Regions from separate parts of the Lacticaseibacillus rhamnosus genome, predicted to be linked through region 3. Evidence: predicted binding sites of a transcription regulator. Region 3 holds the regulator's gene; each other region holds the start of a gene.
What was found. The regulator CtsR, encoded in region 3, represses protease genes until heat stress. The targets are predictions, from matches to a motif close to TTGGTCAAAAAAGGTCAAANA.

Region 1 (5,803 bases), 1.2 Mb from region 3:
GGTTTTCTGGATTAATGTTCGCGTACCGACCCGCGCATGGCAAAATGATGTCAATAGCAAATTAGATGCTGCCCAAAAGCAGTACAAAAATCTGACGGTTATTGACTGGTTCCATAAATCCGATGGTCATCCTGACTGGTTCTACAATGATATGGTGCATATGAATCCAACCGGCAATCCTGAGTATGCGGCGTTTGTTGCCAAAACTATTTTGGAAAAGATTGATGAATAGCCGTTTTTATGACGTTCTTTAGTGAACGGTCATTGTTCAGTTAAATCGAGCCTAGAGGTCATGCCATTCTCTAAGCTCGATTTTTTATAATATTGGCGACTCGGTTTAGAAAAAATAGACGGCGTGAAAGTCTATGACAGCAATGATTCCGGGATAATCGCAGAGAACTTGTGGTAGACTACAAAGTGAAGTTTGACAGAATAGGAAGTATGGTATGGAAATTCAATTTTTGGGGACAGGCGCAGGTTCACCTTCCAAAGTCCGCAATGTTAGCAGTTTGGCGCTCAAGCTGCTTGATGAGCGCAATGAGGTTTGGTTGTTTGATGTGGGCGAAGGAACTCAGCATCAAATCTTACAGACCACGATCAAACCGAGGAAAATTGCCAAAGTATTTATTACCCATTTGCATGGTGATCATATTTTTGGCTTACCGGGCTTTTTAGCTAGTCGGGCAAATCAAGGCGGCACTGAACCGTTAACGATTTATGGACCTCCGGGGATTGAGGACTTTGTTAAGACAAGTTTGAAGGTTTCTCAGAGTCATTTGAGTTATGCAATTAAATTTGTGTTGTTACGACATCCAGGCGTGATTTTTGACGATCAGACCTTCAAAGTCAGTTTTGATCGACTTGATCATCGGATTACCAGTTTTGGATTTCGGGTTGAAGAAAAACCACACCCGGGCGAGTTACTGATTGATAAGGTCCGTGCCGCCAAGATTCCGGCTGGACCGGTTTATGCTTCGTTGAAAGCAGGCAAAACCGTCACATTGCCGGATGGTCGGACTTTTGATGGTCATGACTTCATCGGATCAGCACAACCGGGTCGGACAGTGGCCATTTTTGGCGATACGCGTATGTGTCGTCGGGCCTTACCATTAGCAGCCGGGGCAGATGTCTTGGTTCATGAAAGTACGTTTGGTCCGGATGAAAGTCAACTGGCCAAGCAGTATTATCACAGTACGAATCTTCAGGCAGCCGAGTTGGCGAAACGAGCTGGCGTTGGTCGGCTGTTGTTAAATCATATTTCAGCACGCTATCTTGGCCCTAGTGTGGCAATGTTAGAAAAAAGTGCACGGCATATTTTCCCGCAAACGCATGTTGTCAGAGATTTGGAGGAAATTAACATTCCATTTGCAAGTCCGCAACTGCAACCGACTGTTTCCGCTAAATGACGATTCCGGTTTGATGAGACATCAGGCAAGCGTTGTTGAAGATTACGGGAAATTTAGGCAATACACCGAGTTGAAATGCGAAAACTGGCGCAGAAGTATAGGGACGCGTCACGACTCCTTACTTTTTGACGATTATCGGTACCAGTTCACACTCACACGTGCTCAGGAGGGAACTTTATGGTGAAAAAACATCTGACCGTTGTCATTTCTGGCGGATCGGCTGGCTTGGGAAAGGCGATCGGACTCGAGGCGGCGAAAAATGGTGCGACGGTTGTATTTTTGGCGCGGCGCCGGGATAAATTACGTCAGGCTCAGGCTGAAGCAACGGCGCTTTCCGGACATCCGGCTTATGCTTTTCCAGTAGATGTGGGTGATCCGGTGGCAATTGAAGCGGCGGTTGATCAAATTCACGAAACGGTTGGACCGGTTGATGTTTTGGTTAATGCAGCCGGTTTTGGTCACTTTGAAAATGCCTTTGACACGGATATGCGGTTAGTCGAACGGATGTTTCGGGTTAATGTTTTAGGTGTTATGTATCTGACCAAACTGTTGGGTCGTGATATGGCAATACGCGGTCAGGGACAGATTATTAATGTTGCCTCAATGGCTGGTAAAATGGCTACCCCAAAATCAGCCATTTATTCAGCAACAAAATTTGCAGTGATCGGCTATAGCAACGGATTGCGGCTCGAACTTAAACCATTTGGCGTTCATGTCACGACGGTTAATCCCGGTCCGATTGCGACGGATTTTTTCAAGGCAGCCGGTGCTTTGGATTATCTCGCAACCGTTTCCTGGCTGGCATTGGATCCGGATCAACTTGCGCGCCGAATCGTTGGGACATTTGACCATCCGGTGCGGGAAATCAATGCACCGCGCGTGATGAGTCTTGGGGCTAAACTATATACATTATTTCCAGGTATCGGTGATTGGCTAGCCGGTGGTATGCTTAATAAAAAGTAAAGGGGTGGCTCACATGAAAAGTCAGCAACGTTTTATTATCGGACTGGTTCTTGCCTTAATCTTGATTATTTTTGCTTTACTGAACGGCCAAGGGGTGTCCGTTAACTTCTTCGGCATTCAGTTAGAGTGGCCGCTGATTGTGATTATCGCAGTATCCGTACTGATCGGCGCGGTGGTAACCTGGTTAATCTCCACCAGTGCCGTTGCGAGCGCTAAGAAGCAGATCAAAGAACTTCAACAGCGCGTAACGGAATTGACCAAGACAAACAAAAACGAAAAACCGGCGCCGAAACCGGTTCAGGCACCAAAAGAAACGCCTTCTGATACATCCAAAAACTAAACGAAACGACGCGGATATTTTGTTCGCGTTTTTTATTTAAAATAGTTTGACCTTAACTGACCAATATCGTAAAGTGAATTTGAAAACAATGAACAGTTATGGAGGCATGATGGATGAATCCAGATAATTTTACGCAAGCGGTGGCTGAAGCCTTGGGTGCTGCCCAACAAATTGCCCAAGTCCGCCACCATCAAGAAATCGATATTCCCCACGTCATGAAAAGTCTGGTGCAGCCCAATCAATTAGCTGAGCAGATTTATCGTGAAGCCGGCGTCAACATTCACGGGTTAAATGCCGCGATTGACGCTGCGATTGACGCAGAGCCGGTAATTGAAGGCGCAAGCGCATACGGCCAAAACATGTCGCAGAATCTGGCGCAGATGTTAAGTGATGCCGATACGATCAAAGATGAGTTTGGTGACACGTATGTTTCTACCGAGGCACTGTTACTGGCACTCTATGAGCAGCGTTACAACACGATTACCCGCTATTTATTGGATGATGCCAAAGTTGACGCCAAAAAGCTGCGGGCAGTCATTACCAAGATTCGCGGCGGCGAGAAAGTTACCAGTAAAAACGCTGAGGCTAATTATAAGAGTCTTGAAAAATACGGGACTGATCTGGTTAAAGAAGCACGCAGCGGCAAGATGGATCCCATTATCGGTCGCGATGAAGAAATCCGCGATGTGATTCGGATTTTAAGTCGCAAAACCAAGAATAACCCAGTTCTGATCGGAGAACCGGGTGTTGGTAAAACAGCGATTGTGGAGGGCTTGGCGCAGCGTATCGTTAAAAATGACGTGCCAGACAATCTAAAGAATAAAACGATTATTTCCCTCGACATGGGCAGTTTGGTTGCCGGTGCCAAGTATCGCGGTGAATTTGAAGAGCGTCTGAAAGCCGTTTTGAAAGAAGTCAAAAAGAGTGAAGGTCAAATCATTCTGTTCATTGACGAAATTCATAACATTGTCGGTGCTGGCAAAGCTGAGGGATCAATGGATGCCGGCAATTTGCTTAAACCGATGCTGGCACGTGGCGAGTTACATTTAATCGGTGCGACGACGCTGGACGAATATCGCGAAAATATTGAAAAAGATAAAGCATTAGAGCGCCGATTCCAACGGGTGCTGGTACAAGAGCCAACTGTGGAAGATACGATCAGTATTTTACGGGGTTTGAAGGAACGGTTTGAAATTTTTCACAAAGTGCGCATTCATGATTCGGCTTTGGTAGCAGCCGCGACATTATCCAATCGTTATATTACGGATCGGTTTTTACCGGATAAGGCGATTGATTTAGTCGATGAAGCCTGTGCCACGATTAATGTTGAAATGAACTCGCGCCCAACTGAACTGGACGTGGCGGAGCGTAAGCAGATGCAGCTTGAAATCGAGCAGCAGGCGTTAAAGAATGAAAGTGATCCCGCAAGTAAAAAGCGCCTGGAAAATGCAAACGCCGAATTAGCCAATTTAAAAGAAAAAACCAATAAACTCAAAGCACAGTGGGAAGCCGAGAAGAAGGATATTCGCCAACTTAACGAAAAGAAGTCGGCGATTGACAAAGCTAAGCATGAACTGGAAGATGCCCAAAGTCGGTATGATTTGGAAACGGCTGCGCGCTTGCAACACGGAACGATTCCACAACTTGAAAAAGAATTGCAGGCAATGGAGCACAGTGATCGGCCGCAGTCTTGGCTCGTTCAAGAAAGTGTCACGGCTAATGAGATTGCTGCTGTTATTTCACGAGAAACCGGTATTCCCGTGGCAAAACTGGTTGAAGGCGATCGTCAAAAATTGCTGCATCTTGCCGATAATCTGCATCAGCGTGTCATTGGTCAGGATGAAGCCGTCACGGCAGTTTCAGATGCGGTATTGCGTTCGCGCGCCGGACTGCAAGACCCAAGCCGACCATTAGGGAGTTTTCTTTTCCTTGGTCCGACCGGGGTGGGGAAGACCGAACTCGCAAAAGCGCTGGCCGAGGATCTGTTTGATTCTGAAAAACACATGGTTCGAATTGATATGTCCGAATATATGGAGAAGGCGAGTGTTTCACGGTTGGTCGGTGCGGCTCCGGGTTATGTCGGTTATGAACAAGGCGGTCAATTAACCGAAGCAGTTCGCCGCAATCCGTATACGATTGTCCTATTAGACGAAATCGAAAAAGCCAATCCGGATGTCTTCAACATTCTTTTGCAAGTGTTAGACGATGGGCGGTTAACGGACGGGCAAGGACGCACCGTTGACTTTAAGAACACGATCATCATTATGACCTCTAACCTCGGCTCTGAATATTTGCTGGATGGCGTGCAAAAAGACGGAACTGTCAGTCAGCAAGCTAAGGATCAGGTTCGTCAGTTGATCGGTAAAGCTTTTAAACCGGAATTTCTCAATCGCATTGACGATATCATCATGTTCCATCCACTTTCACTAGATGATGTTAAGAAGATTGCCGTTAAGGATCTGCATGAGCTGGGAACACGCTTGGCAGACCAGCAAATTAGTTTGGACATCACGCCAGAAGCTCAGACCTGGTTGGCGGATAAGGGCTATGACCCGGCATTTGGTGCGCGTCCGTTGCAGCGTCTAATTACCAGTGCCGTTGAAACGCCGTTAGCCAAAGAGCTCATTCGCGGAACGATTCAGCCCGGTCAGGAAGTGGTCATAACCGTTGCGGATGATCAGCTGCAATTCAAAGCAAAACAAGTAGCAGCGAAGTCATAAGCCTGTAATAGCTGAATTATTCTGTAAAGACCCTTGCCTTGACGCCGCTTTTCATGTATGATTAGCGTTGCTGTGACAGAACATGTTTCTGTCCACGCGTGACGATGATTGGACTTGCATTTTGATCATCGACCGTATAAAGTAGTTTAGAAATCTTACTAAAAAAGGGGTTTTCCGCTCATGGCAGTTCCAGCACGCAGAACGTCAAAGACCAAGAAGCGTATGCGCCGCGGTCACATTAAGTTGAATGTGCCTAACTTGCAATTCGATGCAGCAACCGGCGAATACCGTGTTTCCCACCATGTTTCACCTAAGGGTTATTACAAGGGTGCACAAGTGGTTAAGAAGTCTGACGACAACGCAAATGCATAACA
Region 2 (5,803 bases), 740 kb from region 3:
AACCGATTTAGTGCGAGCCTCATTTACGACCACGATAACCAATTGGTCGCACTGAGAACGTTTCAATCTTCAACAATCGGATTATTTCTTGGCTGTTTTTGAAGAGGCTTCTGCCTTGGCTGGTTCGCCAACTGTGATTTCTCCGTTGCTGATCCTTGCTTCAAGTTCCTTGGCATTAGGATGGTCGAGGTAAAAGTCAGCCACACGGTCTTCAATCTGTTCCTGGATAACCCGACGCAATGGCCGTGCCCCCATGGATGGATTGTAACCCAGAGTGACAAGCTTTTCCTTGACGGGATCGGTGACATGAATCGTTAATCCCTGACTCTTGAGATTGTTGTTAGTGTCATTAATCATCAGTGACACAATCTTCAATAGGTCGTCTTTAGAAAGCGGCTTGAATTCAACAATGTCATCAAAGCGATTCAGGAATTCTGGTTTGAAGTAGTTACCCAGCTGATCCAGCACACTGTGGGTTTTACCGCTTAACGTTGCACCAAAGCCTACGTTAGCTTCCGCATCAGTTGATCCGGCGTTAGAAGTCATGATGATGATAGTATCTTTGAAGGAAACAGTTCGACCTTGTGAATCGGTTAGGCGGCCGTCATCCAGAATCTGCAGGAACATGTTCATGACATCCGGGTGGGCTTTTTCGATTTCATCAAGCAGAATCAAACTGTATGGATTGCGCCGAACTTTTTCAGTTAGCTGGCCGGCTTCTTCATAGCCGACATAGCCTGGCGGTGACCCGATGAGCTTAGAGACGCTGAACTTCTCCATGTATTCCGACATATCAAACCGAATCATGGCATCTTCAGAACCGAATAGTTCTTTCGCGAGCTGTTTTGCCAGTTCCGTTTTGCCGACACCGGTTGGTCCGACAAAGAGGAATGAGCCAATTGGTCGCCCGGTCTTATTGAAGCCGATGCGATTGCGCCGAATTGCTCGAGCAACTTTATCAACTGCTTCATTTTGACCAATGACGTGTTGCTCAAGGTCACTGGCGAGATTCTTCAGTTGCGCCTGTTCCTGAGCTTTGAGTTCACCGACTGGAATGTTTGTCTTTTCTTCAACAATTTTTTCCATGTCTTTTTCGGTAACTGTTGGGATTTCATTATCTGGCAGGTTGGATTGCTTTTTGGCCATGTCTTCTAACTTGGTGACCTGATCACGATAGAAGGCGGCTTTTTCATAGTCTTCCTGCTTGAGTGCGGCTTGCTTTTGCTTTTCGGCATCAGCAATCTTAGCTTTAATGGTCTCAGGATCCACGGTTGCAATTGTCAGGTTCTTGCGTGAACCGGCTTCGTCTAACAAGTCAATGGCTTTATCAGGGAGGAAGCGATCCTGAATGTAACGATTGCTGAGGGTTGCCGCAGCTTCAATCGCACCTTCCGTGTATTTCACATGGTGGAAGTCTTGATAGCGCGGTTGCAGACCCTTCAGAATTTTAATGGTTTCATCAACGCTAGGCTCTTCAACCATCACTGGCTGAAGGCGCCGAGCAAGGGCAGAATCTTTTTCAATCTGACGGTATTCGTTGCTGGTCGTTGCCCCGACTAGTTGTAATTCGCCACGAGCCAATGCGGGTTTCAAGACGTTGCCGGCGTCCATCCCGCCTTCAGCATTACCGGCACCCACAATTTCGTGGATTTCATCAATAAATAGGATAATATTCTTATTTTGCTTCAGTTCGTCAATCAGTTGTTGCATGCGCTGCTCGAATTGACCGCGAATGCCTGTGCCTTGAACGAGTGAAACGACATCAAGGCGAATTACATGGCGATCCTGCAACTTGGCTGGAACGTCACCATTAGCAATCTTTAAGGCCAGTCCCTCAACAACCGCGGTTTTGCCGACCCCGGCTTCACCGATTAAAACTGGATTATTCTTGGTCCGGCGATTCAGAATTTCAATCACGCGTGAAATTTCCTTATCACGACCGATGACTGGATCAATTTGACCTTTGCGTGCCTGTTCAGTGAGATCAACACCAAACTGACCTAACAAGCCTTTACCGCCGTTGCCATTGCGGCCATTGTTGCCGTTGCCGCCGCGTCCTGCCTGGGTAGGCGGAACCTGTGCGTTTGGCTGTTGCGGTTGATCCATTCCCTGATTCATCGCACGGAAAATATCATCTAAGCTTCCAAACCCAAATGGATCGGATGCGTTGGTTGGATTCATATTTCCTCCTGCTTGTTTCTTGAGTAATTGATAACAGTTCTGGCAAAGATTGATTTCTTGCCGAGTACCATTAACAACGGTTGAAAGATGAATAGTGGCTGGATTCTTATGACAGTTTTCACATAACATTTTGTCACAACCTTCCTGTCTAATTAGGTGCCACATAACGGTCAAAAAGGTTTGACCTTTCTTGACCTATGGCAATAGTATACACCCTCATTACCAGAATGCAAGCACTCTAACCGCAAGAGTGCTAAAAAGATGCAAAAATTTCAGTGATATCAGGCCTTAGCGCTTTTTCAATGCCTACTTTTATGCTACCCTTATGAAGTGAGGTGAGGCAAATAGATGACTCAGGATTATGTCGCTTTAATGGATGAGTTAAAGACTGGTCAGCGTGACAAGATCACGGTGACGCCGGAAACGTTTATGGCGTTTCGGTCGGCATGGACAAACTATCCCGATCGTGAAGAGATTGTGGGGATGGCCAAACGCGATGGTGTCATCGAGTACCATTACCGGTCGGTCGATTCCCGCTAAGTAAGTGCCAAATCTCATGTGGCGCTTGTGATAGGCTGAAAAAAATGGTAAGGTTTACATGAATTGTTTTGGGTACGAGTACGCACACAAACTATTCGGAAAAACACTAGAAAAATCTAGTTAATACGAAGGAGCAGATCAGTCATGGAAAAACGCGAATTTAACATTATTGCAGAAACCGGGATTCACGCACGTCCGGCAACCTTGTTGGTACAAGCAGCTAGCAAGTTCAACTCAGATATCAACTTGGAATATAAAGGTAAGAGCGTTAACTTGAAGTCCATCATGGGTGTTATGAGTTTGGGCGTTGGTCAAGGTGCCGATGTTACAATCTCTGCTGAAGGCGCTGACGAAGCCGATGCAATCGCTGCAATTACGGACACAATGAAAAAGGAAGGCTTGGCTGAATAATGGCTGAACATTTGAAGGGAATCGCTGCTAGTGATGGGATCGCCACAGCGAAGGCCTATTTACTGGTTCAACCTGATTTATCATTTGACAAAAAGACGGTTGATGATCCTTCAAAGGAGATCGACCGGCTAAAGCAGGCACTTGATCAAAGTAATGATGAGTTAAAGGTTATTCGAGCAAAGGCCGCTGAATCGCTTGGCGAAGAAGAGGCACAAGTTTTTGATGCCCATATGATGATTTTGGCTGATCCTGACTTTACGGGTCAGATCGAGTCCAAGATCAAAGATGAAAAAGTCAATGCTGAACAGGCATTGAAAGAAATTTCTGAATTCTTCATTCAGACTTTTGAAGGCATGACGGATAATCCATATATGCAGGAACGTGCTGCCGATGTTCGCGATGTTACCAAACGGATCATGGCACATTTGTTAGGACGTACACTGCCGAATCCGGCATTAATTGACGAAGAAGTCATTATCGTGGCTCACGATTTGACGCCTTCTGATACTGCCCAATTGAACAAGAAATATGTTAAGGCCTTTGTCACTGACATCGGCGGACGGACAGCGCACAGTGCGATTATGGCACGGTCGCTGGAAATTCCAGCCGTTGTCGGTACGGACGATGTCACTAAGAAAGCGACCAACGGGGAAACGATCTCCGTCGATGGTTTGACTGGCGAAGTTGTCATTGATCCGACTGCTGATGAAGTTGCCAAATTCAAGCAGGCTGCTGAAGCATTTGCCAAGCAAAAAGCTGAATGGGCGCAGTTGAAGACAGCCAAATCGGTTACCGCTGATGGTAAGCACTTTGATGTTGCTGCTAATATCGGGACACCAAAAGATCTTGATGGGGTCTTGGCGAATGGCGCTGAAGGTATTGGTTTGTATCGGACTGAGTTCTTATACATGGATTCTGCTGAACTACCGACTGAAGACGATCAGTTTGAGGCCTACAAGAAGGTTCTTGAAACGATGAATCCAAAGCCGGTTGTTGTTCGCACCATGGATATTGGCGGGGATAAGCACTTGCCATATCTGCCATTACCGCAAGAACAGAACCCATTCTTGGGTTATCGTGCGATCCGGATCAGTCTTGATCGTCAGGATATTTTCCGGACTCAGCTGCGTGCGTTGTTGCGTGCGTCTGCTTTTGGTAACTTACGGATTATGTTCCCGATGATTGCGACGATTGCCGAGTTCAAACAGGCTAAGCAGATCTTTACTGAAGAAAAAGAAAAGCTGGTCAAGGATGGCGTGAAGGTTTCCGACAACATCCAACTTGGCATCATGATCGAAATTCCTGCTGCAGCTGTTTTGGCTGATCAGTTCGCCAAGTATGTTGACTTCTTCTCAATCGGTACCAACGATTTGATTCAATATTCGATGGCTGCTGATCGTGGGAACGAACATGTTTCATACTTGTATCAACCATATAACCCATCCATCTTGCGACTGGTTAAGCATGTTATTGACTCAGCGCATAAGGAAGGCAAATGGGCTGGTATGTGTGGTGAAGCAGCTGGCGATCCAATCATGGTTCCATTATTGCTTGGTATGGGACTTGATGAATATTCCATGTCTGCAACTTCTGTTCTTAAGGTTCGCAGCTTGATGAAGCGGCTTTCCACCGAGGACATGGCCAAGATGGCTGACGTTGCGTTGAATGAAAATATTTCAAACGACGAAAACGCTGATCTGGTTAAGAAGACTACCGGACAATAAAATGTATTGATTTAAAGAAGCTGTCAATCCTTTCTAGGGTTGACGCTTTTTTGTTTGGAATTGAAAAATTGGTTGTGATCTCTTGACGGAAGATGGGGCACAAGTCTGGATTGTGGCGTTCTGAAACGCGTTCGCCAGCCCAGAAACCTGCACATAAGGACCCTGAGCGCAATGATCAAAGTTCGGTCCTCACGCTCAAGGCCACTTATGCTCCGGTTTCTAACCGGGCTGGCTCACGCTCTGAAACGCGTTCGCCGGCGCAGAAGTCTGCGTGTAAGGACCTCAGTCGCAATGGCCAAGGCCCGGCCATCACGTCTGAGGCCACTTACACTCCGACTTCTAAGCGCGCCGGCTCACGCTCTTGTTGAAACGCGTTCGCCAGCCCAGAAACCTGCACATAAGGACCTTGAGCGCAATGGCCAAAGCCCGGCCATCACGCTCAAGGCCACTTATGCTCCGGTTTCTAACCGGGCTGGCTCACGCTCTGCAGATTTTTCAGAAAAGTGCTATGGTTATTATGTAAACTAAATGGTCGAGCTGCGATGCGGATCTTTGCTAGTAGGTATGGCGGTTCACCTAGTCGATGAGGGGGAATTGCATGTATTTGCAGAATCAAACAAAGACAGGCTTGCGTCAACGACACCATTCGTTGATGAGCGCACGTGTTCGTTTAAGGTTAGTTGCCCTGATTTCAACAATGGGTGGCCTTCTTTTTGGCTATGACACCGGCGTCATCAATGGTGCCTTGCCATTTATTTCCAGTGAACTTCACTTGGCTCCGGGTCAGCAAGGCTGGGTGACCAGCAGTTTGACACTTGGGGCAGCATTTGGTGCTGTTTTAGTGGGGCGTATTAGTGATCGTTATGGACGCAAACGGTTAATTGCTGGATTAGCCGGATTATTTTTTCTGGCAACGCTTGCTTCGTCAATGGCGCCAAGTGCTATTT
Region 3 (5,803 bases):
AATCTTCTCGAGATTAACCAACCGTTCAGATTCCTTTTTCTGCAGTTGCGTGACCGGCACGCCGGTCCATTGCGATACAACTTCGGCAACGTCTGCGCCCGTGACCTTGATATCGGTACGAACACCACTTTCATTCACCGGTTCAGGCGTATCGGCAAGTTTAGCCTTGACGCCCGCTTCTTTAGTCCGGATTGTAGCAGCCGTTTCGAAGTCTTGATGATCAATTGCATCTTCTTTGTCGGCAACCAGTTTAGCTAATTCATCCTGAAGTTTATCAGCTTTGGTCTCCACGTTAGCTTTATCAAGGCGAACTTTAGCCGCACTTTCATCGACCAAGTCAATAGCCTTATCCGGAAGAAAACGCGTTGTAATGTAACGTGACGACAACACAACCGCTTCATGCAGCGCTTCATCGGTAATCGTAACGCCATGGTGTGCTTCGTAACGCGGACGCAAACCTTTCAGAATCTGTTCGGCTTCTTCCTCAGTCGGTTCGTCAACTTGAATTGTTGCAAACCGCCGCTCCAAGGCCGCATCTTTTTCAATGTACTTTTGATATTCATCTAAAGTCGTGGCGCCGATTAGCTGAAGCTCGCCACGTGCCAATGCCGGTTTCAGGATATTTGAAGCGTCAATTGCCCCTTCAGCACCGCCAGCACCGATCAATGTGTGCAATTCATCGATGAATAAAATGACATTGCCATCTTTATAAATCTCATCAATAATTTTCTTCAGCCGATCTTCAAACTCACCACGATACTTAGTGCCTGCAACCAACGAACCCATGTCAAGCATCATCAAGCGTTTGTTCAGCATATCATCCGGCACTTTTCCAGCCACAATTTTTTCAGCGAAGCCTTCTGCAATGGCCGTTTTGCCGACACCGGGTTCACCAATCAAGACCGGGTTGTTCTTAGTGCGCCGAGCCAAGATTTGAATCAAGCGCCGAACTTCTTTGTCGCGACCAACCACCGGATCCATCCGATTTTCGCGCGCCATCTGGGTTAGATCACGGGCGAGGCCATCAAGCGTTGGTGTCCCCTGACCGTCTTGGCGAGCGCCGCCACGTGCCATTGGCCGCCGCTTTGCCGCCGTATCCGCAATGCCCATTTTCTTGAAGACCATCTGACGCGTCTTCGAGAGACTGAGCCCTAAGTTTTGTAAAATCCGCGCAGCTAAAATATCGTCTTCTCGCAATAGTCCCAGCAGAATATGCTCGGTGCCGATTTTTAACGCCCCTAAGCGTTTTGCTTCGTCCCCGGCAAATGCCAGAATTTCCTTGCCTTTTGGTGAGTATGGCAAATAACTATCGCTAGCTTGACTGGCGGCATCAACAGTTCCATATCCTGTGAAGCGCTCGATCTCGTCATGGACATCATTTTCTGTGACCCCTAACTGACGCAGCGTCTTACCAGCGATACCATCCTTTTCCATAACCAAAGCCATAAGCAAGTGTTCCGTGCCAACAGCATGATGATGGAAGTACTTCGCTTGTTCCTGGGCTAAAAGCAACACATTTTTAGCACTAGGGGTAAATAAGTTGTCCATAAGCACGCTCCTTTTTTAAAAAGCCAATTATAAACTGTTTTATCTTTCATACCGCAAACGATCCAAAAATGCAAGAAACAAACGCGATCGTAAGTGTTCTTCTGTTTCTTGATCAAGAATTCCCAAAGTCTCATGATTGATCACGGCTAGCATTAAATTGCCGGACTGTTGGGAAATAAGCCCATTATCAAACAGTTCCTGCAGCAAATCCCGTGCATCGCGTAACCGCAAGCGACTAGGAATGTGCTGGCGCATGATTTGAATGAGATCCTGATCATCTGTCAATTTGACCTTCACGATCCGAATGTAGCCACCGCCGCCACGCTTACTTTCAACAATGTACCCACGTGCCGGTGTAAAACGCGTCTTGATAACATAATTAATTTGCGAAGGAACACAATTAAAGCGCCGTGCAATTTCCGCTCGCCGAATCTCAACAGCCGCTTCCTGTGCCAGTATCGTTTTTAAGTATGTCTCAATAATATCCGAAATATTTTCGCGCTGCATGCCATTCAATCCTTTTTGACTTTGACCAATCTTGACTATTACACATTATACTGGCATCAATGTATTTATACAAATATATGCTTTGAGGTAAACGAAAACAGTACCGGTTAGAATTCAGAATGTGAGTGGCTGTACACGTTATAGGCGCTGAGTTTACGGTCACCTACACGCAGGCAGCCACCATGACCAATGTTTTTTGGAGAACGAAAAAAGGACCACGATTGTCGTGATCCAAGAATCGGGAAGACAAGATTCGAACTTGCGACCCCTACGTCCCGAACGTAGTGCTCTACCAAGCTGAGCTACTTCCCGGTAAAGCGGAAGACGGGATTCGAACCCGCGACCCCCACCATGGCAAGGTGATGTTCTACCACTGAACTACTTCCGCATACCGAATATGAAATTTGATCAGCGCCACAGCTTCATAGCGACCAATGATGCACCCAGTAGGAGTCGAACCTACAACCTTCTGATTCGTAGTCAGACACTCTATCCAATTGCGCTATGGGTGCTTCAACAAAATGCCGAGGACCGGGATCGAACCGGTACGGTCATCACTGACCGCAGGATTTTAAGTCCTGTGCGTCTGCCAATTCCGCCACCCCGGCATAAAGTGAAAAGCGGAAGACGGGATTCGAACCCGCGACCCCCACCATGGCAAGGTGATGTTCTACCACTGAACTACTTCCGCATATCAAAGCTATTCAATTGTGACCGAGGAGCAGCCTTTAGAGCCCGAGCAAATCATGTAAGATACAATGCGGGTGAAGGGACTCGAACCCCCACGGTCAAAAACCACTAGAACCTAAATCTAGCGCGTCTGCCAGTTCCGCCACACCCGCAAAAGGTGGGTTAAATGAGCCGTGACAGGCTCGAACTGTCGACCCACTGATTAAAAGTCAGTTGCTCTACCAACTGAGCTAACGGCTCAATGGAGGATACAGGGCTCGAACCTGTGACCCTCTGCTTGTAAGGCAGACGCTCTCCCAACTGAGCTAATCCTCCATATGTAAGCGTGGCAGCTTCCTACCCTCGCAGGCAGTCTCCCACCAACTACTCTCGGCGTGAAGAAGCTTAACTTCTGTGTTCGGCATGGGAACAGGTGTATCCTTCTTGCTATCGCCACCACACTTATGAGAACTTTGCGCTCTCAAAACTGGCTATCATTGTTGTTGTTTTTACCGGAACTTAACGTATTTCATCGAAACGCGCGCTGGCGTTACGCCAGTTTGCGCTTTACTTGGTTAAGTCCTCGACCGATTAGTACTGGTCCGCTCCATGCATCGCTGCACTTCCACTTCCAGCCTATCTACCTGATCATCTTTCAGGGGTCTTACTTCCATATAGGAATGGGAAATCTCATCTCGAGGGGGGCTTCACACTTAGATGCTTTCAGCGTTTATCCCTTCCGTTCATAGCTACCCAGCGATGCGCCTGGCGGCACAACTGGTACACCAGCGGAACGTCCATCCCGGTCCTCTCGTACTAAGGACAGCTCCTCTCAAATTTCCTGCGCCCGCGACGGATAGGGACCGAACTGTCTCACGACGTTCTGAACCCAGCTCGCGTACCGCTTTAATGGGCGAACAGCCCAACCCTTGGGACCGACTACAGCCCCAGGATGCGATGAGCCGACATCGAGGTGCCAAACCTCCCCGTCGATGTGGACTCTTGGGGGAGATAAGCCTGTTATCCCCAGGGTAGCTTTTATCCGTTGAGCGATGGCCCTTCCATACGGAACCACCGGATCACTAAGCCCGACTTTCGTCCCTGCTCGACTTGTCAGTCTCGCAGTCAAGCTCCCTTCTACCTTTACACTCTGCGAATGATTTCCAACCATTCTGAGGGAACCTTTGGGCGCCTCCGTTACATTTTAGGAGGCGACCGCCCCAGTCAAACTGCCTACCTGACACTGTCTCCCGCCACGATTAGTGGCGCGGGTTAGAGTGTTCATACAGCTAGGGTAGTATCCCACCAATGCCTCCATCGAAACTAGCGTTCCGATCTCTACGGCTCCTACCTATCCTGTACAAGCGGTACCAACACTCAATATCAAGCTACAGTAAAGCTCCATGGGGTCTTTCCGTCCTGTCGCGGGTAACCCGCATCTTCACGGGTACTATAATTTCACCGAGTCTCTCGTTGAGACAGTGCCCAAATCATTACGCCTTTCGTGCGGGTCGGAACTTACCCGACAAGGAATTTCGCTACCTTAGGACCGTTATAGTTACGGCCGCCGTTTACTGGGGCTTCAATTCTGGGCTTCGCTTGCGCTAACTCATCCTCTTAACCTTCCAGCACCGGGCAGGCGTCAGCCCCTATACATCATCTTACGATTTAGCAGAGACCTGTGTTTTTGATAAACAGTTGTTTGGGCCTATTCACTGCGGCTGACCTTGCGGTCAGCACCCCTTCTTCCGAAGTTACGGGGTCATTTTGCCGAGTTCCTTAACGAGAGTTCGCTCGCTCACCTGAGGATACTCTCCTCGACTACCTGTGTCGGTTTGCGGTACGGGTAGTTTATTTCTCACTAGAAGCTTTTCTTGGCAGTGTGACATCAGGAACTTCGCTACTTTAATTTCGCTCCCCATCACAGCTTGTCCTTAAGGCGGCAAGCATTTCACTCGCTACCGGACTTACTGCTTGGACGCACTTTTCCAGCCGTGCGCTTTCCTTAGCCTCCTGCGTCCCTCCATCGCTTAAACAAAATAAACTAGTGCAGGAATCTCAACCTGCTTGTCATCGACTACGCCTTGCGGCCTCGCCTTAGATCCCGACTAACCCTGGGAGGACGAGCCTTCCCCAGGAAACCTTAGTCATACGGTGGATCAGATTCTCACTGATCTTTCGCTACTCATGCCGGCATTCTCACTTCTAAGCGCTCCAGCCGTCCTCACGATCGACCTTCAACGCCCTTAGAACGCTCTCCTACCGCGCACCCTGACGGGTGCACCCACAGTTTCGGTATTATGCTTAGCCCCGGTATATTTTCGGCGCAGTGCCACTCGACTAGTGAGCTATTACGCACTCTTTAAATGGTGGCTGCTTCTGAGCCAACATCCTAGTTGTCTGTGCAACGCCACATCCTTTTCCACTTAGCATAAATTTAGGGACCTTAACTGGTGATCTGGGCTGTTCCCCTTTCGACAATGGACCTTATCGCTCACTGTCTGACTCCCGGAGTAAGATCAATGGTATTCGGAGTTTATCTGAATTCAGTAACCCTTGACGGGCCCCTAGTTCAAACAGTGCTCTACCTCCATGATCCATCTTCCGAGGCTAACCCTAAAGCTATTTCGGAGAGAACCAGCTATCTCCAAGTTCGTTTGGAATTTCACCGCTACCCACAACTCATCCCAGCATTTTTCAACATACATGGGTTCGGTCCTCCAGTGTGTTTCACCACACCTTCAACCTGGTCATGGGTAGGTCACTTGGTTTCGGGTCTACATCTACCTACTGAAGCGCCCTGTTCAGACTCGCTTTCGCTCCGGCTCCGACTTTTCATCTTAACCTCGCAGGCAAACGTAACTCGCCGGTTCATTCTACAAAAGGCACGCCATTACCCGTTAACGGGCTTTGACTAATTGTAGGCACACGGTTTCAGGAACTGTTTCACTCCCCTTCCGGGGTGCTTTTCACCTTTCCCTCACGGTACTGGTTCACTATCGGTCACTAGGGAGTATTTAGCCTTGGGAGATGGTCCTCCCGGATTCCGACGGAATTTCACGTGTTCCGCCGTACTCAG

Region 1: the regulator CtsR is predicted to act here: its motif matches at 2,753-2,773, upstream of clpB (ATP-dependent chaperone ClpB).
Region 2: the regulator CtsR is predicted to act here: its motif matches at 2,359-2,379, upstream of EL173_RS09285 (ATP-dependent Clp protease ATP-binding subunit).

Annotation. Positions count from the first base shown of each region.
Region 1 is NZ_LR134331.1:1,369,838-1,375,640, forward strand. It holds gene EL173_RS07100 (acyltransferase family protein) at 1-232, shown strand, start outside; gene rnz (ribonuclease Z) at 447-1,406, shown strand; gene EL173_RS07110 (SDR family NAD(P)-dependent oxidoreductase) at 1,584-2,369, shown strand; gene EL173_RS07115 (LapA family protein) at 2,383-2,709, shown strand; gene clpB (ATP-dependent chaperone ClpB) at 2,823-5,429, shown strand; gene rpmF (50S ribosomal protein L32) at 5,610-5,801, shown strand.
Region 2 is NZ_LR134331.1:1,815,995-1,821,797, reverse strand. It holds gene EL173_RS09285 (ATP-dependent Clp protease ATP-binding subunit) at 82-2,310, opposite strand; gene EL173_RS09280 (hypothetical protein) at 2,530-2,721, shown strand; gene EL173_RS09275 (phosphocarrier protein HPr) at 2,866-3,132, shown strand; gene ptsP (phosphoenolpyruvate--protein phosphotransferase) at 3,132-4,856, shown strand; gene EL173_RS09265 (sugar porter family MFS transporter) at 5,455-5,803, shown strand, end outside.
Region 3 is NZ_LR134331.1:2,557,532-2,563,334, forward strand. It holds gene EL173_RS12845 (ATP-dependent Clp protease ATP-binding subunit) at 1-1,548, opposite strand, end outside; gene EL173_RS12850 (CtsR family transcriptional regulator) at 1,588-2,055, opposite strand; tRNA gene EL173_RS12855 (tRNA-Pro) at 2,294-2,367, opposite strand; tRNA gene EL173_RS12860 (tRNA-Gly) at 2,372-2,443, opposite strand; tRNA gene EL173_RS12865 (tRNA-Arg) at 2,494-2,567, opposite strand; tRNA gene EL173_RS12870 (tRNA-Leu) at 2,578-2,663, opposite strand; tRNA gene EL173_RS12875 (tRNA-Gly) at 2,675-2,746, opposite strand; tRNA gene EL173_RS12880 (tRNA-Leu) at 2,815-2,897, opposite strand; tRNA gene EL173_RS12885 (tRNA-Lys) at 2,913-2,985, opposite strand; tRNA gene EL173_RS12890 (tRNA-Val) at 2,988-3,060, opposite strand; rRNA gene rrf (5S ribosomal RNA) at 3,069-3,185, opposite strand; rRNA gene EL173_RS12900 (23S ribosomal RNA) at 3,296-5,803, opposite strand, start outside.